Regions from separate parts of the Streptomyces clavuligerus genome, predicted to be linked through region 1. Evidence: riboswitches for the same ligand, from Rfam matches in the RefSeq annotation. Region 1 holds a riboswitch; each other region holds the start of a gene.
What was found. Region 1 has a riboswitch for cobalamin ahead of CRV15_RS18325 (ABC transporter substrate-binding protein). Riboswitches for the same ligand answer to the same signal wherever they lie in the genome.
Positions count from the first base shown of each region.

Region 2: linked by a shared signal. The riboswitch ahead of metE (5-methyltetrahydropteroyltriglutamate--homocysteine S-methyltransferase) and the one ahead of CRV15_RS18325 (ABC transporter substrate-binding protein) in region 1 are both predicted to bind cobalamin.
Region 3: linked by a shared signal. The riboswitch ahead of CRV15_RS22940 (cobalamin biosynthesis protein) and the one ahead of CRV15_RS18325 (ABC transporter substrate-binding protein) in region 1 are both predicted to bind cobalamin.
Region 4: linked by a shared signal. The riboswitch ahead of CRV15_RS32630 (CoA-acylating methylmalonate-semialdehyde dehydrogenase) and the one ahead of CRV15_RS18325 (ABC transporter substrate-binding protein) in region 1 are both predicted to bind cobalamin.

Region 1 is NZ_CP027858.1:4,351,407-4,356,209, forward strand. Features, by position in the region: gene CRV15_RS18315 (amino acid permease) at 1-1,047, shown strand, start outside; gene CRV15_RS18320 (M67 family metallopeptidase) at 1,235-1,657, shown strand; adenosylcobalamin (AdoCbl) riboswitch at 1,680-1,815, shown strand; gene CRV15_RS18325 (ABC transporter substrate-binding protein) at 1,839-2,831, shown strand; gene CRV15_RS18330 (FecCD family ABC transporter permease) at 2,915-3,967, shown strand; gene CRV15_RS18335 (ABC transporter ATP-binding protein) at 3,964-4,803, shown strand, end outside.
Region 2 is NZ_CP027859.1:989,175-993,977, forward strand. Features, by position in the region: gene aceB (malate synthase A) at 1-991, shown strand, start outside; gene CRV15_RS32580 (3-hydroxybutyryl-CoA dehydrogenase) at 988-1,860, shown strand; cobalamin riboswitch at 1,995-2,220, shown strand; gene metE (5-methyltetrahydropteroyltriglutamate--homocysteine S-methyltransferase) at 2,389-4,707, shown strand.
Region 3 is NZ_CP027858.1:5,443,446-5,448,248, forward strand. Features, by position in the region: gene CRV15_RS22930 (putative cobaltochelatase) at 1-148, opposite strand, end outside; gene CRV15_RS22935 (cobyric acid synthase) at 145-1,716, opposite strand; gene CRV15_RS22940 (cobalamin biosynthesis protein) at 1,713-2,687, opposite strand; cobalamin riboswitch at 2,795-2,930, opposite strand; gene CRV15_RS22945 (hypothetical protein) at 3,038-3,259, opposite strand; gene CRV15_RS22950 (inorganic phosphate transporter) at 3,273-4,535, opposite strand.
Region 4 is NZ_CP027859.1:999,967-1,004,769, forward strand. Features, by position in the region: gene CRV15_RS32625 (acyl-CoA dehydrogenase family protein) at 1-1,087, opposite strand, end outside; gene CRV15_RS32630 (CoA-acylating methylmalonate-semialdehyde dehydrogenase) at 1,094-2,617, opposite strand; cobalamin riboswitch at 2,853-3,026, opposite strand; gene CRV15_RS32635 (TetR/AcrR family transcriptional regulator) at 3,498-4,091, opposite strand; gene CRV15_RS32640 (MFS transporter) at 4,189-4,803, shown strand, end outside.

The DNA.
Region 1 (4,803 bases):
AGTTATATGACCTACTGGTGGGACATTCCCCAGTGGATCTCCGCGCTCGCCTTCACGATCATTCTCTACGGCGCCAACCTGATCTCCGTGAAGCTCTTCGGCGAGCTGGAGTTCTGGTTCTCGATGGTCAAGGTCACCGCGATCATCGGCATGATCCTCATCTGTGCGGGCATTCTGACGATCGGCTTCTCCGACGCCGGGGACACCGCGTCCGTCACCCTTCTCTGGGACGACGGCGGATTCTTCCCCAAGGGCATCGGCGGCACCCTGATGACCCTCCAGATCGTGATGTTCGCCTTCCTCGCCGTCGAGCTGGTCGGCGTCACCGCCGGTGAGTCCAAGGACCCCGAGAAGAACCTGCCGAAGGCGATCAACACCGTCCCGGTCCGTATCGCGATCTTCTACATCGGCGCCCTGATCATGATCCTGTCGGTGGTCTCCTGGACCAAGTTCCAGCCCGGGGTCTCGCCGTTCGTCGCCGCCTTCGACGAGATGGGGCTCCAGGTCGGCGCCGCCATCGTCAACTTCGTCGTGCTGACCGCCGCGCTCTCCTCCTGCAACTCCGGCATGTACTCCACCGGCCGGATGCTGCGCGACCTCGCGCTCAACGGACAGGGCCCGGGGATCTTCACCCGGCTCACCAGGAACGGCACCCCGCTGCTGGGCACCACGTTCTCCGCCGGTCTGATGCTGATCGGTGTCTGGATCAACTACCAGTGGCCCGGCGAGGCGTTCAACAAGATCGTCTCCTTCGCCACCATCTCCGGCATGTGGGCCTGGATCATGATCCTGGTCTGCCAGATCCGCTACCGCGCCAAGGCCGACCGCGGTGAGCTGCCGCACTCCACGTTCAAGGCGCCCGGCGCCCCCTGGACGAGCTGGTTCGCGCTCGCCTTCATCGGCATGGTGATCGTGCTCATGGGCATCGACAAGGACGCCCGGATCTCGCTCTATGTGGCCCCGGTCTGGGCCCTGCTGCTCGGCGTCGCCTATCTGGTGCTCAAGCGGCGCAACCCCCAGGGGGACGCCTTCAGCAAGAAGGACTGACCCCGGGGCCGCCCCGAGGGGCGGGCACCGGACACACCAGGGCGGGGCCGTACGGTACGACACCGTACGGCCCCGCCCTTGTCTTCTGTCTCTCCCGTTTCCCCCGTTCCCGCGGAGGCTCGGAGCACCTGCTCCCGGTTCTCTCGGACGGAACGTTTCCGCAGCTCGTCTGCTTATGCTGATCCGCATGCTGACGCTGACGAAGGCCCTCTTCGACCAGATCGTGGCGCACTCCCGCGCCGACCACCCCGACGAGGCGTGCGGCGTCGTCGCGGGCCCCGCGGGCACCGGACGCCCCGAGCGTTTCATCCCCATGCTGAACGCGGCCCGCTCGCCCACGTTCTACGAATTCGACTCGGCCGACCTCCTCACGCTCTACCGCGAGATGGACGACCGGGACGAAGAGCCCGTGATCATCTACCACTCCCACACGGCCACCGAGGCATACCCCTCCCGTACCGACCTCTCGTACGCCAATGAGCCGGGCGCCCACTACGTCCTCGTCTCCACGGCGGACACCGACGGCGCCGGGCCCTTCCAGTTCCGTTCCTTCCGGATCGTGGACGGCACCGTCACCGAGGAGGACGTCAAGGTCGTGGACGCCTACTGACCACGTACGATCACCGCACCGCACTACTGCACAGCAGGGCGGCGGGACCCAGGAAGCCGGTGTGACTCCGGCACGGTCCCGCCACTGTGACCCGGGCCCCGGCCCGGCAGTCAGGAACTGACCCGCCGCCCTTCTCCCATCACAGGGGACGTGGAAATCCCCAAGGAGGCCGTACCCCGCCATGTCCAGGCGCCGTTCCGCTGCCACCGCAGCCGCCCTGACCACCGCCCTGCTGCTCACGCTCACCGCCTGCGGCTCCGACAGCTCCGACAGCGGCGGGAAGGGAGGGACCGAGGCCGCCCGCCCCGGCGGTCCCTTCCCGTACACCGTCGACAACTGCGGGGTGAAGACCACCTACAAGGCCGCCCCGCAGCGGGTCGTCACCATGAACCAGCACGTCACCGAGATCATGCTGGAACTGGGGCTGGAGAAGTCCGTCGTCGGCACCGCCTACCTCGACGACGCGGTCCTGCCCCGCTACCGCCAGGCGTACGAGGCCATCCCCGTCATCGCCAAGGAGTACCCCTCCCGCGAGAAACTGCTGGCCGCCAACCCCGACTTCGTCTACGGCGGATACGCCACCGCCTTCGACGCCAAGGACGGCCGCACCCGCGACGCCCTGAAGGACTCCGGCATCGACAGCAGGCTCAATGTGGAGTACTGCACCGAGAAGCGCACCACCATGGACGATCTCTACCAGGAGATCGAGGAGGTCGGGGGCACCTTCGGCGTCCCCGAGCGCGCCGAGCGGTGGATCACGAAGGCCCGGGCCACGGTCGCCGGGACCGAGCAGCGGCGCGACGGGAAGCCGCCCGTCCCCGTCTTCGTCTACGACGCCGGGGACAAGACCGCCACCACCGTGGGCGGCAAGGGCATCGGCCATGAGCTGATCACCCGCGCGGGCGGACGCAACCTCTTCGCCGACATCGACAAGTCGTTCGGCGAGGCCACCTGGGAGGAGGTCGTGGCCCGCAAGCCGGAGGTCGTCCTCATCCTCGACTACGGCTCCGTCAGCGTCGCCCAGAAGAAGGAGCGGCTGCTCAGGGACCCGGCCCTGCGCGACGTTCCCGCGATCAAGAACAAGCGCTTCGCGGTGCTGCCGCTGTCGGACGCGGTCCTCGGGGTACGGGCGCCCGACGCCATCGCCAAGCTGTCCGCCCAGTTCGACCGGTGAGCCGACCGGTGAAGGCGGTGGGGACGGCGGGACCGGCGGGCACCGAGCAGCCGGGGAAGACGGGGAAGCGGTTGTTCCGGACGGTGCCCGCCGGGTCGCCGAAGGCCCCGGGCGCCCCGGCCGCGTCCTGGCTCCGCCGCGCCGCCGTCCTCACCGGGCTGACGCTCGCCCTCGTCGCCGCCGCCGTGGCCGGGCTCGCGCTCGGCTCGGTCCGCATCCCGCCCGGCGAGGTCGTCCGGGCCCTGCTGCCCGGCGCCGCGCCCAGCCCCTTCCGCACCATCGTGGTCGAGGTACGGCTGCCCCGGGTCCTGCTCGGGGCGGTCGTCGGGGCCGGACTCGCCGTCGTCGGCTGCGTCCTCCAGGCCCTGGTGCGCAACCGGCTCGCCGACCCCTTCCTGCTGGGGATCTCCTCCGGGGCGTCCACCGGCGCCGTCCTCGTCCTCACCCTCGGCATCGGCGTCACCACCGCCGTCGCCATGCCCGTCGGCGCCTTCCTCGGCGCCCTCGGCGCACTGGTCCTCGTCTACGCGCTGGCCAGCAGGGGCGGCGGGATGACCGGCACCCGGCTGGTGCTCGCGGGAGTCACCGTCTCCTACATCCTCACCGCCCTGACCACCCTGGTCCTGGTGGCCTCCGCCCGGCCCGAGCACTTCCGGGAGGCCCTGTACTGGTCCCTCGGCGGACTCGGCAGCGCCCGCTGGGACACCGTCTGGCTGCCCGCGGCCGTCACCTGCGCCGCGCTGCCGCTGCTGTTCGCGCTCTCCCGGCCGCTGGACCTGATGCTGGTGGGGGAGGAGAGCGCGACCGTGCTCGGCCTCGACGTGGCCCGCTTCCGCGCCGCCGTGTTCGTCCTGGCCTCCCTGATCACCGCCGTGCTGGTGGCCGCGAGCGGGGCCGTCGGCTTCATCGGGCTGATGGTGCCGCACGCCGCCCGGCTGCTGGTCGGCGCCACCCACCGGGCCCTGCTGCCGGTCTCGGCGCTCGCGGGGGCCGCCGCGCTGATCGTCGCCGACCTGGCGGCCCGTACCGTCGCGTCCCCGCAGGACATCCCCGTCGGCGTGCTCACCGCGCTGATCGGCGGGCCGCTCTTCCTGTGGCTGATGCGGAGCCGCACCGCACAAGGAGCAGCGCTGTGAGCCTTCCGCCCTCCACCGGGTCCGCTTCCCCCACCGGGCCTGCTTCCCCCGCCGGGGCCGCCCCCTCCACCGGGCCCGTTTCCCCGGCCGCGCCCGCGCCCTTCCCGGAGCCCGGACCCGCGCGGGCCGCGCTCGACGTGACCGGGCTGCGCTACGGCACCGGGGGCCGCCTCCTCCTCGACGGCGTCGCGCTCACCGCCGCCCCCGGCGAGACCGTCGGCCTGGTCGGCCCCAACGGCAGCGGCAAGACCACCCTGCTGCGCTGTGTGTACGGCGCCCTGCGCCCCACCGCCGGAACGATCCTGCTCGACGGGGACGATCTGCTCGCCCTCGGCACCCGGGCCCGCGCCCGGCGGATCGCGAGCGTCCCCCAGGACAGCCCCGCCGAGTTCGAGCTGACCGTACGGGAGATCGTCGCCATGGGCCGCTCCCCGCACAAGCGGTTCTGGGAGCCCGACACCGCCGCCGACGCCGCACAGGTCGACGAGGCCCTGGCCAGGCTCGCCGTCGACACCCTCGCCGACCGGCCCTTCCCCTCCCTCTCCGGCGGCGAACGCCAGCGCACGCTGGTCGCCCGCGCCCTGGTGCAGCGCCCCGCGCTGCTGATCCTGGACGAGCCGACCAACCATCTCGACATCCGCTACCAGATGGAGATCCTGGGCCTGGTCCGGTCGCTCGGCACCACGGCCGTGCTCGCCCTGCACGATCTCAACCTCGCCGCCCACTACTGCGACCGGATCGTCGTCCTCGCCGCCGGCCGGGTCGTCGCCGCCGGTCCCCCCGAGGAGGTGTTCACCCCCGAACTGCTCGCCGAGGTCTACCGCGTCGAGGCGGAC
Region 2 (4,803 bases), on a different replicon from region 1:
GCAGATCGACGCGGGAGCCGGTCCGTACTTCTATCTGCCGAAGCTGGAGAGCCGCCACGAGGCCCGCCTCTGGAACGAGGTCTTCGTTCTCGCACAGGACCTCCTCGGCATTCCCCGGGGCACGATCCGGGCCACCGTCCTCATCGAGACGATCACCGCCGCCTTCGAGATGGAGGAGATCCTCTACGAGCTGCGCGAGCACAGCGCGGGGCTCAACGCCGGACGGTGGGACTATCTGTTCAGCCTGATCAAGAACTTCGGCCACCGTCCCGACTTCGTCCTGCCGGACCGGGCGAAGGTCACCATGACCGCCCCCTTCCTGCGGGCCTACACCGAACTGCTGGTCCAGAGCTGCCACCGGCGCGGAGCCCACGCCATCGGCGGCATGGCGGCCCAGGTCCCGGGCCGTGATCCGGCCGCGCGCGAGGCGGTGCTCGCCACCGTCCGGCTGGACAAGGAGCGTGAGGCGGAGGACGGATTCGACGGCTCCTGGGTCGCCCACCCCGGGCTCGTCCCGGTCTGCCGGGCCGTGTTCGACGGTGTGCTGGGCGAACGGCCTCATCAGATCGAGCGGTCCCGCGATGATGTGGAGGTCACGGCGGCCGACCTGCTGTCAGTGCGGCGGATCAGCGGACCGCCCACCCCGCAGGGGCTCCGCGTCAACGTCGCCGTGGCCCTGCGCTACTTCGCCGCCTGGCTGGACGGCCGGGGTGCCGTCGCGCTGAACGGGCTGATGGAGGACGCGGCCACCGCCGAGATCGCCCGGGTCCAGATCTGGCAGTGGCTGCGCCACGGCATGACCGACCGGGGGACGGTACGGGACCTGGTGGACGAGGAACTGTCGGCGCTCGGCGCCGCCTACCCGTGGGCGCCGCTGGACGAGGTGCGCGCCACGTTCGAACGTACCGCCCTCGCAGGCGAGTTGATTCCTTTCTTCACCCCGGACGCCTACAGCCGTCACCTTGTCCGCCGAGAGGGGCAGACTTCATGAGCACGGACATCCGACGCGTCGGCGTGGTCGGCGGCGGACAGATGGGCGCGGGCATCGCCGAGGTCTGCGCGCGGGCCGGACTCGACACCGTGGTCTGCGAGGCGGACGACATGGCCGCGCGGGCGGCGCGGAAGCGGGTGGCCGCCTCACTGGACCGGGCCGTGCGACGCGGCAAGCTGAACCAGGAGGTGGCCGAGGACGCCCTCGGCCACCTGGTCTTCACCAGCGGTCTGGAGCGGCTGGCCGACCGGCAGCTCGTCATCGAGGCGATCATCGAGAACCCCGAGGCGAAGAACGAGCTGTTCGCCGCGCTCGACAAGATCGTCACAGCTCCGTCGGCCATCCTGGCCAGCAACACCTCCGCCATCCCGATCATGAGCCTTGGGATGGCGACCGGCCGTGCCGACCGGGTCGTCGGGCTCCACTTCTTCAACCCGGTACCGGTGCTGCCGCTGGTGGAGGTCGTCACCTCCCTGCACACCGCCCCGGACACCGTCGCCACGGTGGAAGCCTTCGTCACCACCACACTGGGCAAGACGGTCATCCACGCACAGGATCGGGCCGGTTTCGTCGTCAACGCGCTGCTGATCCCCTACCTCCTGGCCGCCGTCCGAATGGCTGAATCCGGCCTTGCCACCGCTTCCGACATTGACACGGGCATGGAGCTGGGCTGCGCCCACCCCATGGGACCCCTGAAACTGGCCGACCTGATCGGCCTCGACACCGTGGCCTCGATCGCCGTCTCGCTCTACGACGAGTTCAAGGAGCCGCTCTACGCCCCTCCGCCGCTGCTCCAGCGGATGGTGGCCGCGGGGCTCCTGGGGCGCAAGACGGGGCGCGGATTCCATGTGTACGACGGGGCGCGGTGAGGTGGGACGCGAGCGGACGGGGAACGTGATCAGGGCGTACCCCGTCCACCGCCCGGCGACCCCTCCCGGCGGCGTGTCTCATCTCACCGTCCGGATTCTGGACAAGTTGCGGCACACCGGCAAACCGGGAGCTTAGAGTGACCGGTGCAGCTGGTTCGCCCCGTCCGCCAGACGGGTGCGTCGTAAGAGGGAACCCGGTGGGAATCCGGGACTGCCCCGCAGCGGTGAGCGGGAACGACCGCCGTCATACGCACTGGGTCCGGGAGGGCCTGGGAAGCGACGGCCAGTAGGTGTCCGCCGGAGAACGCTCCGGCGGGTGTGCCCGTGAGTCCGAAGACCTGCCCGTTGCCCGTACACGGACCCAGTGCCGGGTACGGATATCCGGTGACCTCGTGGGCGGGTCGGCGTTCATACCAGGCGGACGACCGCGCCTTGCCGCGCGAGGTCGTACCCGTCCGGTTCGTCACCCCTTCGCGTCCTCGTCCCGTCGCCGGGTTCTCAGGGATTCATCTCGCGAAGGAGATCTCCGTGACCACGAAGTCCGCAGCCGCGGCAGCACGGTCCACCGTGTACGGCTACCCCCGTCAGGGGCAGGGCCGGGAGCTGAAGAAGGCCATCGAGGGCTACTGGAAGGGCCGTGTCACCGCCGACGCCCTCACCGCCACCGCCGCCGAACTGCGCCGGAGCAACTGGCGGGAACTGGCCGACGCCGGGATCGACGAGGTCCCCACCGGCGACTTCTCGTACTACGACCATGTCCTCGACACCACCGTCCTGGTCGGCGCGATCCCCGAGCGGCACCGGGCGGCCGTCGCCGCCGACGCGCTCGACGGCTACTTCGCCATGGCCCGCGGCACCCAGGAGGTGGCGCCGCTGGAGATGACCAAGTGGTTCGACACCAACTACCACTACCTGGTCCCCGAGCTGGGTCCGGACACCGTCTTCACCGCGAACCCGGCCAAGCAGACCGCCGAGCTGACCGAGGCCCTGGAACTGGGACACACCCCCCGCCCGGTCCTCGTCGGACCCGTCACCTATCTGCTGCTCGCCAAGCCCGCCCCCGGAGTGGCGGCGGACTTCGACCCGCTGACCCTCCTGGACCGCCTCCTCCCCGTCTACGCGGAGATCCTCGCCGCGCTCAAGGCCGCCGGAGCGGAGTGGGTGCAGCTCGACGAACCCGCCCTCGTGCAGGACCGCACCCCGGCCGAGCTGAACGCCGCCGCCCGCGCCTACCGCGAGCTGGGCGCGCTCACCGACCGTCCGAAGCTGCTGGTCGCCTCCTACTTCGACCGCCTCGGCGAGGCGCTGTCCGTGCTGGCCAAGGCCCCCGTCGACGGTCTGGCGCTGGACTTCACCGAATCGGCCGCCGCCAACCTGGACGACCTCGCCGCCGTCGGCGGACTGCCCGGCAAGCGCCTGGTCGCCGGAGTCGTCAACGGCCGCAACATCTGGGTCAACAACCTGGAGAAGTCCCTGTCCACCCTGGGCACCCTCCTCGGGCTCGCCGACCGGGTCGACGTCGCCGCCTCCTCCTCGCTGCTGCACGTCCCCCTGGACGCCGCCCTGGAACGGGACATCGACCCGCAGATCCTGCGCTGGCTCGCCTTCGCCCGCCAGAAGACCACCGAGATCGTCACCCTCGCCAAGGGACTGGCCCAGGGCACCGCCGCCATCGAGGGCGAACTCTCCGCCAACCGCGCCGCCCTCGCCTCCCGCGCCACCTCCCCCATCACCCGCGACCCCGCCGTCCGCGCCCGCTCCGAAGCGGTCACCGACGCCGACGCCCGCCGCTCCCAGCCCTACGGGCAGCGCACCGTCGCCCAGCGCGAACGCCTGGGTCTGCCCTTCCTGCCGACGACCACCATCGGCTCCTTCCCGCAGACCGACGAACTGCGCGTCGCCCGCGCCGACCTGCGGGCCGGACGGATCGACACCGCCGGGTACGAGGACCGCATCCGCGCCGAGATCGCCGAGGTCATCTCGTTCCAGGAGAAGACCGGCGTCGACGTCCTCGTCCACGGCGAGCCCGAGCGCAACGACATGGTGCAGTACTTCGCCGAACAGCTCACCGGCTACCTCGCCCTGCGGCACGGCTGGGTCCAGTCCTACGGCACCCGCTATGTCCGCCCGCCGGTCCTCGCCGGGGACATCTCCCGCCCCGAGCCGATGACGGTCCGCTGGACCACCCACGCCCAGTCCCTCACCGACCGCCCGGTCAAGGGCATGCTGACCGGCCCGGTGACCATGCTCGCCTGGTCCTTCGTCCGCGACGACCAGCCGCTGGCCGACACCGCCCGGCAGGTCGCCCTCGCCCTCCGCGACGAGGTGAACGACCTGGAGGCCGCGGGCACCGCCGTCATCCAGGTCGACGAACCCGCCCTGCGGGAGACCCTGCCGCTGCGCGCCGCCGACCACGCCGACTACCTCGCCTGGGCCACCGAGGCGTTCCGCGTCACCACCGGCGGCGTGGCACCGGGCACCCAGATCCACACCCATATGTGCTACGCCGAGTTCGGCGACATCGTCCAGGCCATCGACGACCTCGACGCGGACGTCATCAGCCTGGAGGCGGCCCGCTCCCATATGCAGGTCGCCCACGAACTCGCCGCCCACGGCTACCCCCGTGAGGCCGGACCCGGTGTCTGGGACATCCACTCCCCGCGGGTGCCGAGCGCCGAGGAGGCCGCCCGCCTCCTGCGCACCGGCCTCAAGGCCATCCCCGCCGAACGGCTCTGGGTCAACCCCGACTGCGGCCTGAAGACCCGCGGCTGGGCCGAGACCCGGGCCTCCCTGGAAAACCTCGTCGCAGCCGCCCGCACCGTACGGGGTGAGCTGCCCGAAGCCTGATCCGGCACACCGCCGGGCCGGGGCACCCACCGGTGCCCCGGCCCGGTCCGACGGACCGCGCCCCATGAGGCCGCGGCTCCGACCGCCCTCGGGCCT
Region 3 (4,803 bases), 1.1 Mb from region 1:
CCAGGGCCCGTACGGCGGTGGACTTGGCCGTTCCCTTCTCGCCGCGCACCAGCACCCCGCCGACCCGTGGGGAGACGGCGTTCAGCAGCAGTGCCAGCCGCAGATCGTCCTGGCCGACGACGGCGGTGAACGGGTACGGGGTGCTCATGCGGTCTCCTCGACCAGTTCGGGCGCTCCGGGCGCGACAAAGGGAAGTCCGGCGGGCGCGCCCTGCTCGATCAGCCGCAGCAGCGCGTCCGTGTCCGTGTGTTCTTCGATCAGATCGCCGAGCCGGTCGAGCTGTTCCTCGCGCAGCGCGTCGAACGAGGTGTCCGGCGCGGGGACGAAACGCCGCCCCGCGTCCGCCGCGACCCGCCGCAGGAACTCCCGGCGGAAGCCGTCGCTCTCCAGCGAGCCGTGCCAGTGGGTGCCCCACACCGCGCCGACCCGGCAGCCGTCCAGGAAGGGTTCGCCGCCCAGGACGTCGGCGACACCGTGATGGATCTCGTACCCCTCCACCCGCTCACCGAGCGCGGTGCCCACCGGCCGGGCCAGCGTCTTGCCGGCGTGGAAGCGCACCCGTACGGGCAGCAGCCCCAGACCGGGCACGGACCCGGCGCGGGACTCGATCCCGTCCTCGATGTGCTCGCCCAGGAGCTGGAACCCGCCGCAGATGCCGAGCACGGGACGGCCCGCGGCGGCCCGGCGGGCCAGCTCCCGGGCGAGTCCGCGCTCCCGCAGCCACCGCAGGGCGCCGACGGTGCCCCGGGTGCCGGGGACGACGACCAGATCGGCGTCGGCCAGCTCCTCCGGGCGGTCGACGAAGCGGACGACGACGCCCGGCTCGGCGGCCAGCGCGTCGACGTCGGTGAAGTTCGACATCAGCGGCACCGCGCAGACCGCGACCCGGAGCACGTCCTCGCCCGCCGGCGGGGTCGGCCGGGACTCGCGGACCGCGCCCCGCAGCGAGACCCGGAGCCCGTCCTCCTCGTCGATGCCGAGGCCGTGCGCGTACGGCAGCACCCCGTACGTCGGCCGCCCGGTCAGCCCCCGGAGCATGTCGAGCCCCGGTTCGAGGAGGGACACGTCGCCGCGGAACTTGTTGACGAGATAGCCGGAGACCAGCCGCTGGTCCTCGGCCGTGAGCAGGGCCGTGGTGCCGAAGAACGAGGCGAAGACGCCGCCCCGGTCGATGTCGCCGACGACGAGCACCGGCAGTTGCGCGGCCCGGGCGACGCCCATGTTCACGATGTCCGTACGCCGCAGATTGATCTCGGCGGGGCTGCCCGCGCCCTCGCAGATCACCGCGTCATGGGTGGCGCGCAACTCCTCCAGGCACTCCATGACGGTGCCGAACAGGGCCTCCCGGCCGCCCCCGCGCAGCGGTCCGGGGGAGTCCCCGGGGGCCTGGGGGGAGCCGAAGTAGCCCCGGGCGCCCATCTCGCCCACCGGGCGGCCCAGCAGCACGACCTGGCTGGTGCGGTCCCCGCCGGGCTTGAGCAGGACCGGGTTCATCAGCGCGGTCGGCTCCACCCGGGCGGCCCGCGCCTGCATCGCCTGCGCCCGGCCGATCTCCGCGCCGTCCCGGGTCACATAGGAGTTGAGCGACATGTTCTGCCCCTTGAAGGGGGCCACCTTCAGCCCCTGGCGCACCAGCCAGCGGCAGATCCCCGCGGTGACGACGCTCTTGCCCGCGTCGGACGTGGTGCCCGCGACGAGCAGTCCGCCTCCGGTCATCGTGTCCCTCCCCGTCCCCCGCGCGCTGTCCGCAGCATGTGTCCGGCGGCGAGCCGCCCCACCGCGCTGACCCCCAGCGCCAGCAGCCCCACCCGCCGGGAGAGCCGGGCCGCGCGCTCGATGTCCGCGATCTCCACCGGGCGGCCCGCGCCGCCGTTGAGCACCGGGCGGTGCTCCACCCGCCCGCCGTACGCGAGGGTCCCGCCGAGCCGTACGCCGAGGGCGCCCGCGAAGGCCGCCTCGACCGGTCCGGCGTTGGGGCTGGGGTGCCGGTGGGCGTCGGCCCGCCAGGCCCGTACGGCGCCCTTCGGGTCGTCGCCCGCGAGCACCGCGAGGGCGGCCGTCAGCCGGGCCCCCGGCCAGCCCGCGAGATCGTCCAGCCGGGCCGAGGCCCAGCCGAAGCGCTGGTAGCGGGGGGAGCGGTGGCCGACCATCGCGTCCAGGGTGTTGACCGCGCGGAACGCGGCGAGTCCGGGCACACCCCCGAGCGCGCCCCACACCAGCGCGCCGACGACGGCGTCGGAGGTGTTCTCGGCCACGGACTCCACCACGGCGCGGGCCATCCCCCGCTCGTCCAGGGCCTGCGGATCACGGCCGCACAGATGCGGCAGCCGCGCCCGGGCGCGTTCGGTGTCCCCTTCGGCCAGCGCGGCACCGATGGTCCCGGCCTCCCGGCCCAGGGTGGTGCCGCCGACGACGGACCAGGTCACGGCGGCGGTCAGCGCCAGCGAGAGCGCCGGGCTGCGGCGCGCGCCCCGGGCCAGCAGCGCGGCGCCCGCGGCGGTGCCCCCGGCGCAGACGGCGGTGTGCAGGGCGCCCCAGCCGCGGTGGTCGCGCCAGAGCACCCGCTCGACGGCCCCGGCGGCCCGCCCGAAGGCGGCGACGGGGTGGCCCCGGCGGGGGTCGCCCAGCAGCAGATCGGCGGCGATGCCCGCGGCGGCGCCGCAGACGAAGATCCGTTCGGCCCGCACCGGCTCAGCCACCGGTTCCGGGGGCGCACGAGAGGGCCGCCGGGGCGACGGGGGTGGGGTCGGGGCCGGGCATGGCGATATGTCCTCACTCAGGGTGTCCGCGCCCTGGTTCGACGTGATCGGCGGCGAGAGTTCCTGGCTTCCGGGGGTTCCCGGTGACAGTGGCGGGACCGCGCCGGATTCGCACCGGCTTCCTCTGCTGCCGCCCATTGGCCCCGGCAGTCCACCACGCTGTGAGAACAGCCGTCAACCTGCCGTTGACCTGCGACGGCGGGGTGCGCGGGCACACGGAAGGGCCGGGCGTCCCTGGGGGATGCCCGGCCCTTTTCGTTCGGCTGTCGCGCCGCTCGTCAGGTGACGATCAGGTAGATCCCGAAGCTGACCGCGACGGCGCAGAGCGCGAAGCAGAGGTAGGCGCTGGTGCGGGCGAGGACGGCCGAGCCGCCCTGCGCGGAGGCGATCTCCTGCTTGCTGAGGCCGACGAGACCGAGGACGAAGAGGCCCGCGATGGTCACGGTGGCCAGGAGGCTCACGCCGAAGACGGAGCCGAGGGCTACCCAGTCGATGTTCATGCTGATCTTGTCCTTACACCGCGGCCGGGCTGGCCGGGCCGGAGTCGGGGGCGGTGGCCGGGGTGGCCGGGGTCTTCTGGAACCCGTCCTGACCGGTGACGACACCGGCGGGCGGCGGGGTGACGGCGGCCATGGCGGTGGTGACCACACCGGGAGCGTCCGTCTCCTCGGCGGTCTCGGCCTCGTTCACGTTGGTGTGGTCGACGACCTGGCGGCGGGAGTAGACCCAGATCGCGACGGAGGAGCCGATCAGGAAGGCGAGGACGACACCGACGCCCCAGGGGCCCTGCTTGGTGACCAGCTCGGAGAGGGCGGCGACCAGACCGGCGGCCGGCAGGGTCAGACCCCAGGCGACGAACATCCGGGTGGCGGTGGACCAGCGGACCACACCGCCCTTGCGGCCGAGGCCCGAGCCCATGACGGCGCCGGAGCAGGAGTGGGTGGTGGAGAGCGAGAAGCCCAGGTTCGAGGAGGCCAGGATGACGCTCGCGGCGCTGGTCTGGGCGGCGAAGCCCTGCTGCGGCTGGAGGTCGGTCAGGCCCTTGCCCATGGTGCGGATGATGCGCCAGCCACCGAGGTAGGTGCCGAGGGCGATCGCGACACCGGCGGAGACGATGACCCACATGGGCGGGTTGGAGCCGGGGGCGAGGACATCGCCGGCGACCAGGGCCAGCGTGATGATGCCCATCGTCTTCTGGGCGTCGTTGGTGCCGTGGGCGAGCGAGACCAGGCCGGCCGAGGCGATCTGCCCCGCGCGGTAGCCCTTGGCGCTGGTCTTGTCGTCGATGTTCTTGCCGAGCTTGTAGGTCAGCTTCGCGGCGAGGTAACCGCCGATACCGGCCACCAGGGGGGCCGCGAGGGCGGGGATCAGCACCTTGGTGACGACGGTGCCGCCGTTGACGCCGCTGATGCCGACCGAGGCTATGGTCGCGCCGATCAGACCGCCCATGAGGGCGTGCGAGGAGCTGGACGGCAGGCCGACCAGCCACGTCAGGAGATTCCAGAGGATGGCGCCGACGAGCGCCGCGAAGATCACTTCTGGTGTGATGCCTGACTCGTCGACCATGCCGCTGGAGATCGTCTTGGCGACCTCCACGGACATGAACGCGCCGACGAGGTTGAGCACGGCGGACATGGCCACCGCGGCTTTGGGCTTCATCGCGCCGGTCGAGATGGTCGTCGCCATCGCGTTGGCGGTGTCGTGGAAACCGTTCGTGAAATCGAACACGAGAGCCGTCACGATCACAATCGCGAGCAGCAGCGTGATGTGTTCCATTTACCCAGGCAATCTTTGGACGTCAGTGGCTCGGCGAACGTAGGTAACCTGAGTGAACGGAAGGTGAACTCAGGCGGGCATCCCGGTTGATCCAACTGAGGATCATGGTTCCGCTTCCGTTCTCGGGGGGCTGGATGGGCCTCTGTGACGGGATGGACGCCGATCAAAGTGGCTTTCATCACCTTTTCCAAGGATCTGACCGCTTTGCCGGGTGAGCCGTTTCGCGTCTCCCGATGGTCGCCCTCTGTAGTCGGGCGCCCGATGCTGA
Region 4 (4,803 bases), on a different replicon from region 1:
CCAGAATCCGGTGGACCCTCAGGTCCCGGACGATCTTCTCGATGCCGTACTCGCTGAGGTAGCCGTAGCCGCCGTGGAGTTGGAGAGCGCGGTCGGCCACCGTGTAGCCGGTGTCGGTGGCGAACCGCTTCGCCATCGCGCAGAGGTACGGGGCCTGGGGGTCGCCCCGGTCGAGGGCCTGCGCCGCCTGCTGGACCAGGGCGCGGGCGGCGGCGAGTTCGGTCGCCATGTCGGCGAGCCGGAAGCGCAGCGCGTCGGCGTCGAGCAGACGGCGGCCGAACGCCTCCCGGTCGGCGAGGTGGGTGAGGCTGCGGTCCAGCGCGCTGCGGGCGCCGCCGAGGGAGCAGGCGGCGATGCCGAGACGGCCGCCGTTGAGGCCGTTCATGGCGATGCGGAAACCCTCGCCCTCCCGGCCGAGGAGCCGGTCGGCGGGCAGGCGTACGCCGTCGAGGACGACCTGCCGGGTGGGCTGGGCGTTCCAGCCCATCTTCCGCTCGTCGGGTCCGAAGCCGACACCGGGGTCGTCCTTCTCGACCAGGAACGCGGAGACTCCGGCGGCTCCCTCGCCGCCGGTACGGGCCATCACCACATACAGCTGGGAGGCGCCCGCGCCGGAGATGAACTGCTTGACGCCGCTGAGCACCCAGCCCTCCCCGTCGCGGACGGCGCGGGTGGCGAGGGCCGCCGCGTCCGATCCGGCGCCCGGTTCGGTCAGGCAGTAGCTGGCGAGGTCGTCCATGGAGCACAGCCGGGGCAGTCGGCGGTCGCGCTGGGCGGGGTCGCCGTAGTGGTCGATCATCCAGGCGACCATGTTGTGGATGGAGAGATAGCCCGCGATGGAGGGGCATCCGGTGGCCAGGGTCTCGAAGACGAGGACGCCGTCGGCGCGGCTGAGGCCGGAGCCGCCGGACTCCTCGCCGACATAGACGCCGCCGAGGCCGAGCCCCGCGGCCTTGCGGAGCACGTCGACGGGGAAGTGCTTGTCGCGGTCCCAGTCGAGGGCGTGGGGCGCCAGGTGGTCCTGGGCGAAGTCGAGGGTGGTCTCGACGAGGGCCTGCTGCTCCTCGGTGAGCAGTGTGGTGGTCATGGCGGGTCAGCCCATCGTGGGGATGGTGAAGCTGGCGCCCTCCTTGACCCCGGAGGGCCAGCGGGAGGTGACCGTCTTCGTCCGGGTGTAAAAACGGATGGCGTCCGGTCCGTGCTGGTTGAGATCGCCGAAGCCGGAGCGCTTCCAGCCGCCGAAGGTGTGGTAGGCGACCGGGACCGGGATGGGCACGTTGACGCCGACCATGCCGGTGTCGACACGGCGGGTGAAGTCCCGGGCGGTGTCCCCGTCCCGGGTGAAGATGGCCACGCCGTTGCCGTAGAGGTGTTCGCTGGGCAGCCGCAGGGCCTCCTCGTAGTCGGCGGCGCGGACCACGCACAGGACCGGCCCGAAGATCTCCTCACGGTGGATGGCCATGGCGGGGGTGACCCGGTCGAAGAGAGTCGCACCGGCGAAGAAGCCGTTCTCATGGCCGGGCAGGACGAAGTCCCGCCCGTCGACCACGAGCTCCGCGCCCTCCTCGACCCCGAGGTCCACATAGCGGCGGACCCGTTCGACGGCGTCCGGGCCGACCAGCGGGCCGAAGTCCGCCTCCGGGTCGTCGCTGCGGCCGATCCGCAGCGCGGAGACGCGTTCCTTGAGACGGGCGACGAGCGCGTCGGCGGTCTCCTCGCCCACGGGGACGGCGACGGAGACCGCCATGCAGCGTTCCCCCGCCGAGCCGTATCCGGCGCCGATCAGGGCGTCCACGGCCTGGTCGAGGTCGGCGTCCGCCATGACGACCATGTGGTTCTTGGCGCCGCCGAAGCACTGGGCGCGCTTGCCGTGGGCGGCGGCGGTGGCGTAGACGTGCGCGGCGACGGGGGTGGAGCCCACGAAGCCGAGGGCGGCGACGCGGGGGTCCTCGACGAGGGTGTCCACGGCCTGTCGGTCGCCGTTGACGACATTGAGCACCCCGGGCGGCAGCCCGGCCTCAAGGAAGAGTTCGGCGAGCCGCAGCGGGACGGACGGATCGCGTTCGGAGGGCTTGAGGATGAAGGCGTTCCCGCAGGCGAGGGCCGGTGCGGCCTTCCAGAGGGGGATCATCGCGGGGAAGTTGAACGGGGTGATGCCCGCGACGACGCCGAGCGGGGAGCGCAGGGAGTGGACGTCGATGCCGCCGCCCGCGTTGTCGGTGAACTCCCCCTTGAGGAGATGCGGGATACCGGCGGCGAACTCCACGACCTCCAGTCCGCGCTGGATGTCGCCGTGCGCGTCGGCGATCGTCTTGCCGTGCTCGGAGGAGAGCAGCCGGGCCAGGGTGTCCTTCTCCTCCTCGACCAGCCGGAGGAAGCGGAGGAGGACCCGGGCCCGGCGCTGCGGGTTCCAGCCGCCCCACTCGCGCTGTGCGCGGACCGCGTCGGCGATGGCCGCCCTGGTCTCGTCCCGGCCGGCGAGGGGTACCCGCGCCTGGACCTCCCCGGTGTTGGGGTCGTACACGTCGGCATGCTCCCCGGAGGTGCCCGGGACGGCCTTGCCGCCGATGAAGTGGGTCAGTTCGCGCACGGTGGCGCGGTCGGACGCTCGGACCATGTCTGCCTGCTCTCGTCAGGTGATCCGGATGGCGCGCCGTCCGGCGGGCACGCGGACACGGTGGTGTCCGCGTGCGGGGGGCGGCGCGAGAGCGCGTATGGCGGGGAGCCGTCAGGCGGCGGACCGTCGGCAGCGGGCCGCCGGGAGACGCACCGGTGTACGGACGTCCGGAGCGGGGCTGCCGGGATCGTGGAGGCGCGGCGGTGCCATGCGTGTCAGCTCCATCCTCGTGGACAACACGGAACATCCCGCGGCCGGTATCCTGACTCCCGGATCAGCGCGCGCCGTCCGCCTTCCCGACGTCCAACTCGTCAGTGGCGTAACGCTCGACGGCATACTCCCCGGTCACAGTGGCGGGACCGTGCCGGAATCACACCGGCTTCCCTGCACCGCGGGCCTTGCTCGCGACTATATAGTTGGACGTCCTAGTAAATCCAGTGTGCGATCCGTCCGGCCGTCGTTCTTTCCGTCGCCGTCGCCGTCGCCGTCGCCGTCGCCGTCGCCGTCGCCGTCGCCGTCGCCGTCGCCGTCGCCGTCGCCGCGGCGTGGATCTCGGCGCGGCCCGCCGGGCGGAACGGCGGCGGTCTGGCACGGCCCGCGCGTTCCGGGCCTGCGTGACTTCTGTCTGGCGGGCGGCTGGGCTGTCCGCAGGGTCCCGCCGTGCGGGGCTGCCCGGGCGGCGGGCCCGGCTCCCGGGCAGCGGCGGCCTCGCCCCGGTCGCCGGCAGGGGAGAGTGCGTCGCCCGGTACATCTGCCGTGAGGACGGCGAGGGATGCACGACCACGCTGGGCGGCACCCGCCCGCCGCCGACCCTCATCACCGTTCCTGTGGGCCCTCGCCCACCTCGCGCCAACCGCGTGGAAGGCTGATCCGCTGCCCCTCAGTCAGATGACCGGTCCCCGTCGGCGGGGCGGACCAGCGGGAGGAAGATCGTGTCGACGATCTCCTCGATCACCTCGGGGGCGACCGGACGCAGCGTCATCATCGTCTCGCCCCGCAGCAGGTCGAAGGGGAGCGCGGCGATCCGCGGTGTGAGCCTGGACGGGTCGATCTCGCCGCGCGCGATGGCGCGCTCCATGATCTCATCGCGTCCGGAGCGGCGTCCGGCGATGATCATTTCGCGCAGTTCGGTGAAGCTGGTCTCGGTCTCGGCGAAGTATCCGGCGAGCAGCAGGCTGAGCTGGGCGAGGACCGGGCCCTGCCGCTCGCTGGCCCCGGTGAGCGTGGCGATCAGGTCGCCGCGCAGGGACCCGGTGTCGGCCGGGACGGTCAACTGGGTGACGTTGCGGCGGACGACGGCCGCCTCCACCAGCTTCCGCTTGTCCGCCCAGCGCCGGTAGAGCACCGGTTTGCTGGTGCCCGCGCGCCGGGCGACGGAGTCGGTGGTGAGGTTCGTGTAGCCCCGCTCGTTCAGCTCGTCCCAGGCCGCGTCGAGGATCGCCGCCTCAAGCGCTTCGCCGCGCCGTCGTCCCACAACTCTCCTTGGAGCCTTTGACGTTTCTTGTCGGGGCACTCTACTGTCGAGATAAGAAACCTGCACGTATCTTATAGATCGAGGGGGCGTCGTCGTCATGCAGTCCTCAACACGGCAGAGCGGGACCGGAAGCACGGACGCCAGAGCGAACGGGCGGCTCATCGGCCTGGTGACCGTCCTGGTCCTGGTGAACTTCGTGGTCGACTCGGCCATCACCGCGCCCCTCGTCGTCCTCCCGGAGATGCTCGACCACTTCGGCACCGACCAGGCGGCATGGCTCAACGCCACCGCCATGCTGGCGGGCGTCATGTGGGCGCCCCTGCTCGGCAGGAGCGCCGACATCCACGGCAGGCGCAAGGTGCTCGTACTCACCCTGCTGCTGAGCTGCGCGGGCGCCCTGGTCTGCGCCGTGGCCCCCGGGCTCTGGCTGTTCGTGCCGGGGCGCATGCTCCAGGGCGCCTCCCTCGCCGCGATCTTCCTCTCCGTCGCCATCGTGCGCGGGGCCTGCGCGCCCCGTACCGCGATGATCGCCGTCGGCGTCGTGACCTCCGGCTCCGCGGTGCTCAACATCGCGTCCCGCTTCCTGATCGAGGAACTGGCCTCGGAGTTCGGCTTCCAGGTGCTGTTCCTCGTCTCGGCCGCCGTCGCGGTCGCGATGGCCGGGTGCGTGCACAAGGTCGTTCCCGAGTCCCCGGCCGGAGCACCGGGCAGG